3 regions of the Ruminococcus sp. AF17-12 genome follow, and region 3 is predicted to be linked to each of the others. Evidence: predicted binding sites of a transcription regulator. Region 3 holds the regulator's gene; each other region holds the start of a gene.
The links. Region 3 encodes LexA, which represses DNA repair genes until DNA is damaged. Its sites were predicted from a motif close to CNAACANNTGTTNG; they were not measured.

Region 1 (5,297 bases), on a different contig from region 3:
ATTGATACTCCGTTTCTTATCCGGAATCATCAGATCGATATCAAATTCCATCTTATATCCAAGACCCAGACACTGCGGGCAGGCACCAAATGGATTATTAAAGGAAAAGCTCCTGGGTTCGATCTCATCAATGCTGATGCCGCAATCCGGACAGGAAAAACTCTGACTGAAATTCAGAAGCTTCCCGTCCATAGTGTCTACTACCAGCAGACCATCCGCCAGATCCAGCACGGTTTCAATAGAATCGGAAAGACGCTTCTCTATTCCCGGTTTCACAATAAGTCGATCCACAACGATCTCAATGTTATGTTTGATATTCTTATCCAGCTTGATCTCCTCAGAAAGCTCATAGAGATTTCCGTCAATCTGCACTCTCACATATCCGCTTCTTCTGGCCTGATCCAGAAGTTTAACATGGGTTCCCTTGCGGCCCCGCACTACCGGTGCAAGAAGCTGGATCTTCTGGCGTTCCGGAAGCGTCATGATCTGATCCACCATCTGATCTACCGTCTGTTTGCGGATTTCCCTTCCACATTTGGGACAGTGCGGGATTCCCACACGGGCATACAGAAGTCGGAAATAATCGTAGATCTCCGTTACCGTACCCACTGTAGAACGGGGATTCCGGTTCGTTGACTTCTGATCAATGGAGATTGCCGGCGGAAGGCCCTCGATACTCTCCACATCCGGTTTCTCCATCTGTCCCAGGAACTGCCTCGCATAGGAAGAAAGTGACTCCATATAACGTCTCTGTCCCTCTGCATAAATGGTATCAAATGCAAGAGATGACTTACCGGAGCCGCTGAGTCCGGTAAGTACCACAAACTGGTCTCTGGGAATATCGACGCTAAGATTCTTAAGATTATTCTCATTGGCTCCGCGTATCCTGATAAAACGCTTCTTATCGTTTGCTTCTGCTGACATGAAAGCCTCCTACTCTGTCCGGTCATAAAAAATACTCCGGTATTCTTCTCAACAGCAGAATCTACCTCTCTTATTCCGCTGTAAAACTTCTGATTTTTTATCAGTATACTGCCAGAACATCCGTTCGTCAAGGTGAAAAAATCGACAAATTTTTCTACAGCAGAAAATCCGCCATCACTCCATTGCTCACATGGATTCCCTTTCTCGAAAGATATATCCTGTCTCCTTTTTGTTCCAGCATTCCGATCTCCAGATGTTTTTTCAGGACCTCTCCGTAAACGTTTTCCATATTTTTTCCGAAATATTTCGCAAACGCTTCCATTGAAACGCCCTCTGTCATCCGAAGCCCCAGAAACATAAACTCAGCCATCTCATCTGCCTCTGTAAGGCTTTCCATATTCTGGCGGATCTTATCCGGAAACGCACTGTTTCCAATATATTCCTTCATATCCGCAGTATTGGAAAAACGCATATGATTCAGAAGTGAAGACGCCCCAAGTCCCAGTCCCAGATAATCGATCCTCTGCCAGTATCCCTTATTATGACGGCATTCCCGTCCGCCTTTCGCATAATTGGAGATCTCGTACTGATGAAACCCATATTCCTCCAGGATCCCTGCCGTATTCTCATACATACGGTACTCCGTATCCTCATCCGGCAATTTCAGCTTTCTCTCCCCGAAAGGAGTGCCTTCCTCAATGATCAGACTATAGGCGGAAATATGTTCTGGCGAAAGCCCTGCCACCGTGCGGAGATTTTTTTCCCAGTCTGCATAGGTCTGTTCCGGAATGGCACTCATCAGATCGATATTGATGTTGGAAAAGCCTGCATCCCTTGCCATAAAAAAGCTCTCCTGAAACTCTTCCCACGTATGGATCCTTCCAAGGATCTTTAATTCCCGATTCTGCGGGGACTGAAGCCCCAGACTCAGCCGGTTGATCCCGTGTTCCAGATATATCTGAAGTTTTTCTTTATATAAAGTCCCCGGATTTGCTTCGATGGTGATCTCAGCATCCGGGGCCACAAAAAACTTATTTCTGATCTGATCCAGCATCTCTCCAACAAGAGACGGATCCGGCACGGAAGGTGTTCCTCCGCCGATAAAAACTGTGGTGATCTCCCTGTCCGAAAAATCCGGAACAGCGGCAATCTCCCTTTCCAGAGCCTGGAAATATTCACGCTGCCTCTCTTTTCCGGCAGGTCCGGAAAGGAAATCACAGTAATCGCATTTTTTTACACAAAACGGAATATGGATATAGAGCTCCAGCGGTTTTTTCGCCTCATTCTCCATCCATGGCTCCTTCCTCTCCACCACTACCTGATGTATCATTATCCTCATCGGAGCTTGTATCTTCACCGGCACTATCCGCATTATCCGTGCTTCCATCCGAAGCAGCCGGTGTCGGTGTCACGCCATCGATCCCCAATGCCTCACTGCCGTTTTCTGCCAGGTACTCATTGACCATTGTCAGATTTCCATTGCTCGTCACTGCATCCGGATCTACGGTTTTCGGATCAGGAGTGGCAGTCGGTTCCGGCGCTGTACTGATTTTGATCACACTTTCCTCTTCTGCATTTTTCTTCTTTGAACCACATCCGGTAAGCAGAGCTCCTGTTATAGCCAGAAGTCCTGCTGCCAGAAACAGTTTTTTTATATTTTTTTTCAAAAAGTCATCTCCTATTTATCATCCAGCTTCAGGACACTCATAAATGCCTTCTGCGGGATCTCCACGTTACCTACCTGACGCATACGTTTCTTACCTTCCTTCTGTTTTTCCAGAAGCTTCTTCTTACGGGAGATATCTCCACCGTAACACTTGGCAAGTACGTCTTTACGCATGGCTCTTACCGTCTCTCTGGCAATGACCTTGCTTCCGATAGCTGCCTGGATCGGGATCTCAAAGAGCTGTCTCGGGATCTCGTCTTTCAGCTTCTCACACATCTTTCTTCCACGCTCGTAAGCAGTATCTGCATGCACGATAAAGGAAAGAGCATCCACTTCTTCTTTATTCACAAGGATATCCAGCTTCACAAGCTCACTTCTCTCATATCCGTCCAGTTCGTAATCCAGGGATGCATAACCTCTGGAACGTGATTTCAGTGCATCAAAGAAATCATAAATGATCTCGTTCAGCGGCAGTCTGTATTTCAGGAGTGCACGGGTTTCTTCCATATATTCCATGCCTTCATACTGACCACGTCTCTCCTGGCAGAGATCCATGATCGCACCAATGAACTCTGTGGTTACCATGATCTCCGCCTTCACCATAGGCTCTTCCATGTATTCGATCTCTGAAGGATCCGGAAGGTTGGTGGGATTGGTCAGCTCGATGATCTCACCATTGGTTTTATAGACCTTATAGATAACACTCGGTGCTGTAGTTACAAGATCCAGGTTATACTCTCTCTCCAGACGCTCCTGGATGATCTCCAGATGAAGAAGTCCCAGGAAGCCGCAGCGGAAACCAAATCCAAGGGCGACCGATGTCTCCGGTTCATAATAAAGGGAAGCATCGTTGAGCTGAAGCTTCTCCAGCGCGTCACGGAGATCGCCGTACTTGGCACCATCTGCCGGATAAAGGCCACAATAAACCATAGGGTTTACCTTCTTATATCCCGGAAGTGCCTCTGCACAGGGGTTGTCCGCATCCGTTACCGTATCACCCACGCGGGTATCACGGACATTCTTGATGCTGGCTGTGATATATCCGACCATACCTGCTGTCAGCTCGTCACACGGGATAAACTGACCCGCTCCAAAATATCCAACCTCCACAACCTCCGTGGTGAATCCGGTCGCCATCATATGGATCCTCGTGCCCTTTTTCACACGTCCGTCCTTCACTCTGCAAAATACGATAACACCCTTATAAGGGTCATAAACAGAGTCGAAGATCAGAGCCTTCAGAGGTGCATCCACATCCCCCGCCGGCGCCGGGACCTTATTGACGATCTGCTCCAGGACCTGGTCTACATTCAGTCCTGTTTTTGCGGAGATCTGCGGTGCATCCTGCGCTTCGATTCCGATCACATCCTCGATCTCATTGATAACACGCTCCGGATCCGCACTTGGAAGGTCGATCTTGTTGATCACCGGAACCACATCCAGATCATGGTCCAGTGCCATATATACATTGGCAAGTGTCTGAGCTTCGATTCCCTGTGCTGCATCCACAACAAGGATCGCTCCGTCACAGGCAGCAAGGCTTCGGGAAACTTCATAGTTAAAGTCCACATGTCCCGGGGTATCGATCAGGTTAAAAATATACTCATTTCCGTCCTTGGCTTTGTATACAATACGAACCGCCTGGGATTTGATGGTGATTCCTCGTTCTCTCTCAAGGTCCATGTTATCCAGAACCTGGGCCTGCATTTCCCTCTCGGTAAGAAGTCCCGTCATCTCGATGATACGGTCCGCAAGTGTTGACTTGCCATGGTCGATATGTGCAATGATACAAAAATTCCGAATTTTACTCTGGTCTATCATTCAGGAAGTCCTCCTTAAATTTCTCTCGTATAAAGCGTTCAGAACGCATATTTTTCCATACTGCTCTTTATCATATCATATTTCAGCCTTCTTTGTCACTGCCTTTCAGAACTCTGTTTAAGATATCTGCAAATGGTTCCATGGCATTTCGGACTTCCTCCACGGTATTTGTCTGTGCTCCGGCCTCCAGAAGCAGGGCCCGTGGCTTAAGATGCAGATTATAGCGAAGACCTGCCAGATAGATCCCCCGGTAAAGATCGGGGTAATACTGTGCCGCCTGATATTCTAGCTGAAAGGAAAATGCCAGATTCTCTTCTATGTAAGGATTGGGCAGATAACTCACTGCCCCCTGACTGACTGTATAGCTTAATCCATTATAAAAAAGCAGCTGAGCAGTAGGTTTTCCATTCACCTGCGTTACCAGATGACGCTCATCCGGCACACCATCTCTGTGAAGGTCGATCACAACTTCAATGGTGGGATTTTCTTCCAACACTTTTTCTATGGATGCCCTAGCATAATCATAAGCCTTGCTCCTGTCCAGTGTTCCTCCCATCATATCAAAGGCATCTGTTATATGAATGACCTGGTATCCATATGTTTTTTCCAGAAGTTCAGTAAGATGATCTCCCACTCCTACGATGGTGTCCTCAGTCTGTCCTTCTCTTGAATCTGCAAAAGCCTCCTGGGAATGGGTATGATAGATCAGGATCTGGGGTACCGATGAATCCTTTTTAACGGACAGATCCTCCTTCAGAAAACGGGGCGCACTGATCTGCTGCGCATTCGTTTCCGTATTGGAATCCAATATAAAAAACTGATTCATCACATAGTCAAAATCTGCCAGTTTCGCCTGAGACAAGTCAATCTGCGGATGTGGCAGTGC
Region 2 (5,297 bases), on a different contig from region 3:
TTGCAACAGGAGGACCTGGTGCATTATTCTGGCTCTGGATCGCAGCGCTTCTTGCCATGGTCATCAAGATGGCAGAGGTAACACTTGCTGTATACTACAGAGAAAAACAGCCAAATGGTGAGTATCAGGGAGGCCCAACCTACTATATGCAGAAGGGACTTGGCGGAGAGAAAAAGCTTCCCTTCTGGAAACTTTTTGCAGTGCTGTTCGGCGGCTGTATTTTTATGACATGGTTCATTACCTTACAGAATTATACAGTATCAGAGGCTGTCGGAAGTACCTTCCACCTGCCGTACATCGTACCGTCACTTCTGTATGTGGCAGCGATCTATCTGATCATCATCGGCGGTGTAAAGAAAGTCGGTGTGATCTCTTCCTATATGACACCGATCATGTGCATGCTTTACATTGTAGGATCTCTTGCAATACTGGTAGTGAATTTTGACAAGCTGCCGGAAACTTTTGGACTGATCTTCAAGGGGGCATTTACAACACAGGCGGCAGTCGGCGGATTTATGGGAGCCGGTGTTGCAACAGCAATGCGTCTTGGATTTGCCCGTTCCGTATACAGTAACGAGGCAGGCTGGGGAACATCTCCCATGATCCATGCTTCCGCAAAGACAGACCATCCTGTAAAACAGGGACTGATGGGAGCCTTTGAGGTATTTGCAGATACCATCGTAGTCTGCTCCATGACAGGTCTTGTTGTTATCACCACCGGCTACTGGAATTCAGGACTTCAGGGATCAGAGCTGACACTGACAGCGTTTGAGTCCGGAATGGGCTCTGTTGCGAGAGCACTGATCGCGATCAGTATTTTCCTTTTCGGACTGACAACATCAACCGGATGGTTCACCTACTACAGCGTGATCCTGAAGCACTGGCTGAAAAATAATCAGAAGGTTCTGAAGATCGCAGAGAAGGTTTTTGTCCTTGGAACACCATTATGGGGCCTTCTGGTCACAGTGCTTACTCTTTACGGAAACGGAACACCGGCGCAGCTGTGGGTAATTGCAGACTTTACAACCGTATTCCCTACATTTGTAAATGTTGCCACGTTGTTTATCTTAAGTGGTACCTTCTTTAAGCTGCTGAAGGATTACAAGGCGCGTTACATGGGAATCGGAAAGGTAGACAAGGATATGGCACTTTTCTACGAGGATAAAAAAGAAAAAGAGGAAAAATAAACAGTGGATACGATTTTTTTTAATGGATGTATAAGAACACTGGATAACAGTGAAAAAGTAGCAGAGGCTGTGGGAATCGAAAATGGCCGGATCGTTTTTGTGGGAACTAATAAAGAAGCGGAAGCTTTTTCCTGCAAAAATTGGATCGATCTTAAGGGAAGGCTGATGCTGCCCGGTTTTGTGGATACACATATGCATATGCTGCATTATGCATTTGTGGAAAGATCTGTGAAACTGTTTGACTGTACAAGTGTTGAGGAAATGCTTGCCGCAGCAAAAAAAAGACTGGAGGAGAGCAAAGGTCAGAAGCTGACCTGGCTCTACTGCAGAGGCTGGAATGAGGAGCATTTTGATAAGCCGCGCTATCCGCATAAGGATGAGCTGGATGCGCTCTCAATGGAAATCCCCATCATTATGGTGCGTGTCTGCGGGCATGTGGCTGTGTGCAACAGCTGCGGTCTGGAGCTTCTGAAAAAAATCCCGGAGTTCCCGGAGATTGAGAAGGAGGTTGATCTGGATACCGGACTTCTGAAGGAGAACGCAGTACAGTTTTATTCTTCCGTATTGGATGCACCGTCCCAGGAAGAAGTGGAAGGCTACATCAAATACAGTGCGAAGAAGCTGAATGAATGTGGATTTACAGGGGTACAGTCCGATGATCTTGCCTCCCTTCCGGGAAAAAACTGGCGTCGGATCATGGCCTCCTACAAGGCACTGGATGCCAGAGGAGAGCTGAGTATCCGCCATTATGAGCAGTGCCTTTTTGAGCGGGTGGAGGATGCGAAGGCTTTTATTGAGGAAGGATATCGTACCGGACAGAGAGGAGAATACTTTACAATCGGGCCGATGAAACTGATCCAGGATGGTTCTCTTGGTGCAAGAACAGCGGCCATGAATGAGCCTTACGAGGATGCACCGGGAAATACGGGGATCATCACATTCAGTCAGGATGAGCTTGACGATCTGTTTGCTTTTTTTGACCGGCATCAGATGCAGGCAGCGGTACACTGTATCGGTGATCGTGCCATGGATATGGTCATTGAGGCAGCTGCGAAATCTCCTTACCGGAAGGATAACAAAAAGGGCAGACATGGTATCGTGCATTGCCAGATCACCAATCCGCGTATTTTGCAGGGGATGAAAGACCAGGATCTTCTGGCATATATCCAACCGGTATTTATCGATCTGGATATGAACACAGTGGAACCTGCCATCGGTGCACACCGTATGGATAAGGTGTATGCATGGAAAAGCATGCTGGATATGGGAATCCATGCATCCGGCGGTTCGGATGCTCCTGTGGTAAGCTTTGATGCCATGGAGAATATTTATTTTGCAGTCACTCGCAAAAATATCAGCGGTCAGCCACAGGAAGGCTGGATCCCATCCGAAAAAATGTCTGTAGATGAGGCGGTGAAGCTTTTTACAAAAAACGCAGCTTACGCTTCCTATACAGAAGAAGAGAACGGAACCATCGAAGTGGGTAAAAATGCGGACTTCGTAGTTATCGAGAAGGATATCTATGAGATCGACCCGGATGAGATCAAGACCACGAAAGTGGATATGACAGTTCTTGACGGTGAGATCGTTTATGAGAGAGAAGCAGAAGAATAACGGCAGTATAAAAAGAAAAAAGTGAGAGGCAGAGTCTGAGTGGAGCAGGCTCTGCCTTTTTGTGTGGTGCAGTAAAAAGTATAGAACAAATATTCGATTGCCCTATACTTTTTTTATTCTGAATGATATACTGTAAAAGCAACAATAATAAAGATAAAAGCACTCTCTTTACATATAGTAACAGGCAGTATTTACATATCCACAAATTTCAGAACAACAAGGAGAACCATATGGATCATTTCAAATTACACTCCGAATACCAACCCACAGGAGACCAGCCTCAGGCTATCGAAAAACTGGTCAAGGGTTTTAAAGAAGGCAACCAGTTCGAGACTTTGCTTGGTGTCACAGGCTCCGGTAAGACCTTCACCATGGCGAATGTTATCGCCAAGTTAAACAAGCCAACTTTGGTACTTGCGCACAATAAAACACTGGCGGCACAGCTCTACGGAGAGTTCAAGGAATTCTTCCCTGAGAACGCAGTGGAATACTTTGTCTCCTACTACGATTACTATCAGCCAGAGGCTTACGTCCCGTCAACAGACACCTACATTGCCAAGGATGCGTCCACTAACGATGAGATCGATAAGCTCCGCCTGTCTGCCACAGCAGCCTTATGTGAACGGAAGGATGTGATTGTGGTCTCTTCTGTCTCCTGTATCTACGGATTGGGTGCGCCGCAGGAATTTTTTGACATGATGATCTCTCTTCGCCCTGGAATGGAGAAGGACCGTGATGAGGTTATCAAACAGCTGATCGACATTCAGTATACAAGAAATGAGATGGATTTCCACCGAGGAACCTTTCGTGTCCGGGGAGATGTACTGGAAATCTTTCCGGCAAACTCCACGGACAGGGCAGTGCGTGTGGAATTTTTCGGAGATGAGATTGAGCGGATCACAGATATCGATGTGCTTACCGGTGAAATCAAAAGTGTGGAAAGCCATGCGGCTATTTTCCCGGCGTCTCATTATGTAGTACCACAGGAGCAGATCCGCCGTGCGGCAGATGCCATTCTGGAAGAGATGAAGCATCAGGTGGAATATTTCAAAAGTGAGGACAAACTGATCGAGGCTCAGCGAATTGCGGAGCGAACCAACTTTGATGTGGAAATGATGAGGGAAACGGGATTCTGCTCCGGAATCGAGAACTATTCCAGACACCTGACAGGGCTTGCACCGGGGCAGCCGCCGTATACACTGATGGATTACTTCGGAGATGATTTTTTACTTATTATAGATGAGTCCCATAAGACAGTTCCCCAGGTTGGCGGTATGTATGCCGGTGATCAGAGCCGTAAACAGACACTGGTGGATTACGGCTTCCGACTTCCGTCTGCCAAGGATAACCGTCCATTGAGCTTTGATGAATTCGAGAACAAGCTTGACCAGGTAATGTTTGTATCTGCGACACCGGGAGAATATGAATATGACCATGAGCTTCTCCGTGCAGAGCAGATCATCCGTCCTACAGGGCTTCTTGATCCGAAGGTGGAGGTGCGTCCGATCGAAGGACAGATCGATGATCTTGTAGCGGAAGTAAATAAGGAAATTGAAAAGAAAAACAAAGTCCTGATCACGACCCTGACCAAACGTATGGCAGAAGACCTTACCGATTATATGAAAGATCTGGGAATCCGTGTCCGATACCTCCATTCAGACATTGACACTCTGGAACGTGCGGAGATCATCCGAGATATGCGCCTGGATGTGTTTGATGTGCTGGTCGGGATCAACCTTCTGCGAGAAGGACTGGATATTCCGGAGATCACGCTGGTAGCGATCCTGGATGCAGACAAGGAAGGCTTCCTTCGTTCGGAAACATCCCTGGTACAGACTATCGGTCGTGCTGCCCGGAACAGCGAAGGCCATGTGATCATGTATGCGGATAATATGACAGAATCCATGGAAAAAGCAATTTCGGAGACAGAAAGAAGGAGAGCGATACAGGAGGCTTACAACAGAGAGCATGGCATCACTCCGACCACGATCAAGAAGGCAGTCCGTGATCTGATCACTGTCTCGAAGAAGGTGGCAGAGACAGAAGTGAAGCTTAAGAAGGATCCGGAATCCATGAACCGCAAAGAACTGACGAAGGTAATTGCCCAGGTAGAGAAGCAGATGCGTGCTGCTGCAGCAGACCTGAATTTTGAGCAGGCTGCTGAGCTGAGAGACAAGATGCTCGAATTAAAAAAGAATCTGGAAGAGTTAACGGAATAGGCTGCAAAGCAGCTGACGATACAATGCCCCTGGCTGTCAGCGTCAGGGGCATTTCTATGGAATAATTAAATAGAGAAGTGAGTTAAGGGTATTTGCCTGAGCTTTTGGGAAGAATTTTTATCAGGATTTTTTTCCATTTTTTCATAGCGATCCCTCCTTCGAAAAAATATGATGGTTCTCTTTATTGATTATAAATAAAATTCCGGAGAAGGACACTGGCATTTGTGCCAGTAACTTTGTTATAAAGAAGAGAAGAAGTTATGTATGCTGTTCACGA
Region 3 (5,297 bases):
TCATTAATATTTTTCTGCACCTGTGCCAAATTTTCCGCTACCATGATATAAATCCTCCTTTAATTAGTAAAGTATATCCTGTTCACTTACTTTATCTGCATTTTTCACAATACGGTCATATCGGACAAGCCCATTATAGGTTTCCTTTGATACAACCGCATATTCCTCATTTTCATCCAGGATCTCGATCCGGCGGAATACCGCATATCCCTGATTGACACAGAAAACTCCCTCCAGAACTTCTGTATCTCCGATGATAAACTTCTCTCCACTATCCGGATCAACAAGAGCATCGCCTTCTTTAAATTTATTCTTGTCTACGTAATAAATATAGCTTGTTTCCTGTGTTTCTTTGTCTGTGATCTCATCACGGCCATAGATACCGGCATTGACAAAGGTTGTCGTACTGTCGCCTTTTTTATTTCTGCCGGAAAGCATAAATCCGGATTGCTGTGTTTCATCATCCGTCGTAAGATATTTGGAAGGTATTGCATAAAACTCCTTCGTTACGATAGAAGATAACGGGATCTTTAAACCTGTCACATTGTTCGTGACAAGTTCTATTTCCAGAAACCGGTCTGACGCATATCGGATCAGTCCCTTATTAAAATCAATCTTACCGTATTTAGCCCCATCGATCTCCATGATCGAAAAGTCTCCTGTCTGCGTCAGATCATCTTTCAGGAACTTGACGCGGATCGATGTACGCTCCTTCAGATTAGCAGCCTGCTTCTCACTTAAAGGGATCAAAAGACTCCAGCGTTCATCTGTAATGATCGTATAAATATCATCTCCGGCCTTTATCTGTCCATCTGTTTTCAGATCCGTTTCCTGATAGGAATTCTGATCAAAATCAGCAGCTGTGACATTATCAACGGTTTTGGTTTCGTAGCCATCTGTAGAATACAGGATGATCCCGTCTGTCTGCGCACGGCGGATATTTGGATCACTGGAAACTATAGTTGTAACTGTGGCTTCCTCTCCATCTTCAGACGTCGTGCTTGCAGAAGAAGCTCCCGAACTGTCTGAAGCATACTGAAGGATGCTTCCATTGAGCTGATATTTAAAACTATAGGCACTGTTGAATTTGCTGGGATCAAATCCTTTGGAAAAGCTTTGCATATTACTGCGTATATCCGCCAGTTCCTCTCTGCTCAGAGAGGTTACATTGTCTGCAGATCTTGAACTGTTCAGGCTGTAGACAGCACCGTTGGCATTGATCTTGGTACCTTCCCTTGCGTAATATGTAACGTAACCGCCCGCATCTGCCTGCACTACGTTCTCTGTCATGATCGCCAGCCCTGTGTATGTCTCATTCATGGATAACGGACCGGAGGGAACCTGATAAGATTCCATATGAGAAGCTGTAAGATAAAGAATCACACTAAAGATCATATAGATAAAAATTGCTCCGAACATTACAGTTCCAATGTTCAGACCAAAAATTTTACGAAGCTTTGCTAAGAATCCCGGAGTTTTTCCGGAATGTACTTTATTATCCGGCAAATGAATGCCTCCTTTACATCGTTCATCTCTTAAAGTTCGTTTTATTGTAACATTTTATTTAAATGAATACAAGCTTTAAAACGTGCGAACATACTTTCCGAATATCCGTTTGCCATTTTTTCAAAAGTATGTTATACTATTCAAAATATAATTTCGTGATGCTGTCATATTATGGTCGACAGCAGATAAAATCAACCCAGGGAGGTAAGTACACATGACATATGGCAGAATCAGTAAAAAGCAGCAGGAAATACTGGATTATATGAAAAATGAGATCCTTAACAGAGGTTTTCCGCCCTCCGTCCGTGAAATCTGTGAAGCAGTAAACCTGAAATCCACATCTTCCGTTCACTCCCATCTGGAAGCTCTGGAAAAAAACGGATATATCCGCAGAGATGCCACCAAGCCCCGTGCGATCGAGATCATTGATGATAATTTCAATCTGGTCCGCCGCGAGGTTGTCAATGTTCCTCTTGTAGGCACTGTTGCTGCCGGACAGCCGATCCTGGCAGTGGAAAATATCGATGCTTACTTTCCGATCCCGGCTGAATATATGCCCAATGAACAAAGTTTCATGCTGACTGTCAAAGGCGACAGTATGATCAATGCAGGTATTTTTGATGGAGATCAGGTTCTTGTAAAGCAGCAGGCAACAGCAGAAAACGGCGACATGGTAGTTGCTCTGATCGATGATTCTGCAACAGTTAAGACTTTCTACAAAGAAAATGGTTATTATCGACTTCAGCCGGAGAACGACAATATGGAACCGATCATCATCACCGGTAATCTGCAGATCCTCGGCAAAGTATTTGGTGTATTTCGTTTCTTTTCATGATAATATAAACAACAGATCCCACCCAATGTAATGTGATTTAAAAAGAGAGATATCTTTAAGGTAGCTGTACAGCCCCACAAAGATATCTCTCTTTTTTTTCAGCAGAAAACTTCTGCTTTTTGATTTCTTCTTATTTAGTTCACATAATATTTTTACAGTAAACTAATATAACAAATTTTACTCATTCTCACCAAGAAATTCTTCCGCATCAAGAATCTTGCCGTCTCTCCAAATCCTCTCAAGATCGTAGAAAAGTCTGTTTTCCTCATCAAAGATATGGATGATCATATCACCGTAATCCATGAGGACCCAGCTGGAGTTTCTGGTTCCCTCGATCTGTTTTGCTTCATATCCGGCACGGCCAAGCATTTCATCTGCATTGTCAACCATTGCCTGTACCTGATTCTGGTTGGAAGCACTTGCGATCACAAAATAATCTGCGATCACGGAAACCTCATGGATATCAATGATCTTGATATCCTTTGCTTTTTTATCATCCAGTGCCTTGCAGGCGATCCGGACCATCTCTTTTTCGATACTCATAGAATTTTAATCCTCCTGTCTGTTGGCTGCATCCTGCATTTTTCTGTCATGGAGTTCTTTATAATAAACATAAGCATCCCTGGTCGTACTGTCGATTTCCTTGGGATTTTCCTCCAGATATTCCAGTGTATCCTTTAAAATCTCATACATACACTCATCCAGATCTTCAAAAGCAATCTTTCGCACCTTCGCAAGATTCGGAGCTTTGTCACGCATTGGTTCAATATAGTCTGAAATATATACGATCTTCTCAAGAAGGCTCATTCCCGGTCTTCCTGTTGTATGATAAGTGATCGCTGTCAGGATCTCTTCGTCTTTAATATCATATTTACTGCTGGCCACATAAGCCCCCAGTTTGGCATGAAGAAGAAACGGATGATCCTTTTCAAAATCTGATACCGGAATATCATGCTGGCTGCACAGCTTCAGTTTCTTTTTATTAGGAATACACTTTGCACTGTCATGAAGAAGTCCTGCAGCCTGTGCATCCTCCAGATCATAATCATAAACCATGGCAAGCGCAGCACAAGTGTACATAACCCCCATTGTATGCTCAAATCTGGCCTCATCCAGATATTTGGAAAGTTTCTTTTTTATCTTGATAAAATCATATTTTCCCATCTGAATCATTTCCTTTATAGATATCGTTTTTCTCAATATAGGAAATCACAGGCTTGGGAACATAATAGCGGAGACTCTGCCCGCTTTCATGCCAGGAACGGAGCAGCTCACTGGAAACATCAATATTCATGGTATCCAGTCGAATAAAATTCCCGTTATACTTCTGTGACAGAAGTTGCATCTGCTGATCAAGTTCCTTCAATGGAGTATGATCTCTGGTTGCCACTACCAGTACTGCTTCCTGACAAATGCGTTCCGGTTCCATCCAGGTATCAAAATTAAAAAGCGAATCTGCACCGATGATAAAATAATACTCTGTGTCCGGATTCGCTTTATTCAGCTGTTCCAGAGTCCGGTAAGTATACGTATAGCCTTCCTCATGCATCTCGATCAGAGACAGCTCAAAGTGAGGATTATCCTCTATGGCAAGACGGACCATTTCCGCACGCTGTTCATCAGTCGCTCTGCCCTTACGGTTCCGTTTATGAGGTGGATTTCCGCAGGGCATGAACAAAACTTTATCAAGCTCAAGCTGTTCATAGGCTTTTTCTCCCAGGATCAAATGCCCCATATGAATGGGATCAAAAGTACCACCCATGATTCCTATTTTTTTTGTTGCTTTGCTCATTTATAACCTCCCGAGATTACGGAAGAATGATTTTTTTCTTGTCCTTTTTACCTTCTCTGTAGAGAACGATCTTTTTACCGATCACCTGTACTACCTGAGATCTTGTTCTCTCTGCAAGAACCTGTGCCATTTCACGTGGATCCTCCAGACAGTTCTGAAGAACGCTGATCTTGATCAGCTCTCTTGCTGCAAGAGCTTCCTCAACAGCAGCGGTATTTTCAGGAGTAAGACCACCCTTGCCAAGCTGAAGGATCGGATCCATTGTCATGGCAAGGCCTTTTAAATATGCTCTCTGCTTACTTGTCATTGTCATACCTCTTATTTATAATAATCAAAATCAAAGCCATACATACGAACCGTATCGCCTTCCTGGATACCGGCTTTTTCCAGTTCCTCCAGGATACCGCCCTCTTTCAGGAATTTCTGGAAGAAGGCAAATCCCTTCTCAGAATCCAGATTTGTATAGCCAAGCATTTTTTCAATCTTAGGACCTTCCACAAGGAATACTTCCGGATCTTCCTCGCTGCGCTCCACAGTAAACGGAAGATTTTCATTTACAAGAACATCTTCCGGGAAGAATTCCTGTTCAAACACTACCGGTTTCATCGGGCTCTTATCCAGAAGCTCTTTCACATGGAAAAGGAGTTCTCTGACACCCTGCCCGGTAACGGCTGAAATTGGATAAACCGGAATACCCTGTGGCTCAAATTCTGCTTTCAGTTGATCAATAGGGCTTTCTTCGCCATCATCAAAAATACAGTCAATCTTGTTGGCTGCGATCACCTGCGGTCTTGCTGCAATTTCCGGATTGTAGGCCTCCAGTTCTTTATTGATCTTGTGGATATCCTCCACTGGATCACGACCTTCTACGGAAGCGGCATCTACAATGTGGATGATAACTCGTGTACGCTCAATATGACGGAGGAATTCATGTCCAAGCCCCACACCTTCCGATGCACCTTCGATCAGTCCCGGGATATCAGCGATAACAAAGCCGCCGTTATCAGTATCTACAACGCCAAGATTAGGGCTCAACGTTGTAAAATGATAGTTAGCGATCTTCGGCTGTGCATTTGTCACACGGGAAAGGAAGGTAGATTTACCTACATTCGGAAAGCCTACCAGACCAACATCTGCGATCACTTTAAGCTCAAGGAGAACCTC

Region 1: uvrA (excinuclease ABC subunit UvrA) is a predicted target of LexA. The motif match lies at 1,038-1,051, and genes of this name have one in related genera.
Region 2: uvrB (excinuclease ABC subunit UvrB) is a predicted target of LexA. The motif match lies at 2,884-2,897, and genes of this name have one in related genera.

What each region holds. Positions count from the first base shown of each region.
Region 1 covers NZ_QUGY01000008.1:58,567-63,863, reverse strand. Annotated here, with positions in the region: gene uvrA (excinuclease ABC subunit UvrA) at 1-924, opposite strand, end outside; gene hemW (radical SAM family heme chaperone HemW) at 1,079-2,215, opposite strand; gene DWW77_RS10295 (hypothetical protein) at 2,205-2,591, opposite strand; gene lepA (translation elongation factor 4) at 2,603-4,411, opposite strand; gene DWW77_RS10285 (stage II sporulation protein P) at 4,494-5,297, opposite strand, start outside.
Region 2 covers NZ_QUGY01000007.1:26,164-31,460, reverse strand. Annotated here, with positions in the region: gene DWW77_RS09170 (alanine/glycine:cation symporter family protein) at 1-1,187, shown strand, start outside; gene DWW77_RS09165 (amidohydrolase) at 1,191-2,801, shown strand; gene uvrB (excinuclease ABC subunit UvrB) at 3,032-5,020, shown strand; gene DWW77_RS09155 (response regulator) at 5,279-5,297, opposite strand, start outside.
Region 3 covers NZ_QUGY01000002.1:117,414-122,710, forward strand. Annotated here, with positions in the region: gene DWW77_RS02680 (YggS family pyridoxal phosphate-dependent enzyme) at 1-44, opposite strand, end outside; gene DWW77_RS02685 (biotin/lipoyl attachment domain-containing protein) at 64-1,506, opposite strand; gene lexA (transcriptional repressor LexA) at 1,721-2,341, shown strand; gene rsfS (ribosome silencing factor) at 2,519-2,884, opposite strand; gene yqeK (bis(5'-nucleosyl)-tetraphosphatase (symmetrical) YqeK) at 2,891-3,505, opposite strand; gene nadD (nicotinate-nucleotide adenylyltransferase) at 3,492-4,133, opposite strand; gene yhbY (ribosome assembly RNA-binding protein YhbY) at 4,150-4,440, opposite strand; gene obgE (GTPase ObgE) at 4,452-5,297, opposite strand, start outside.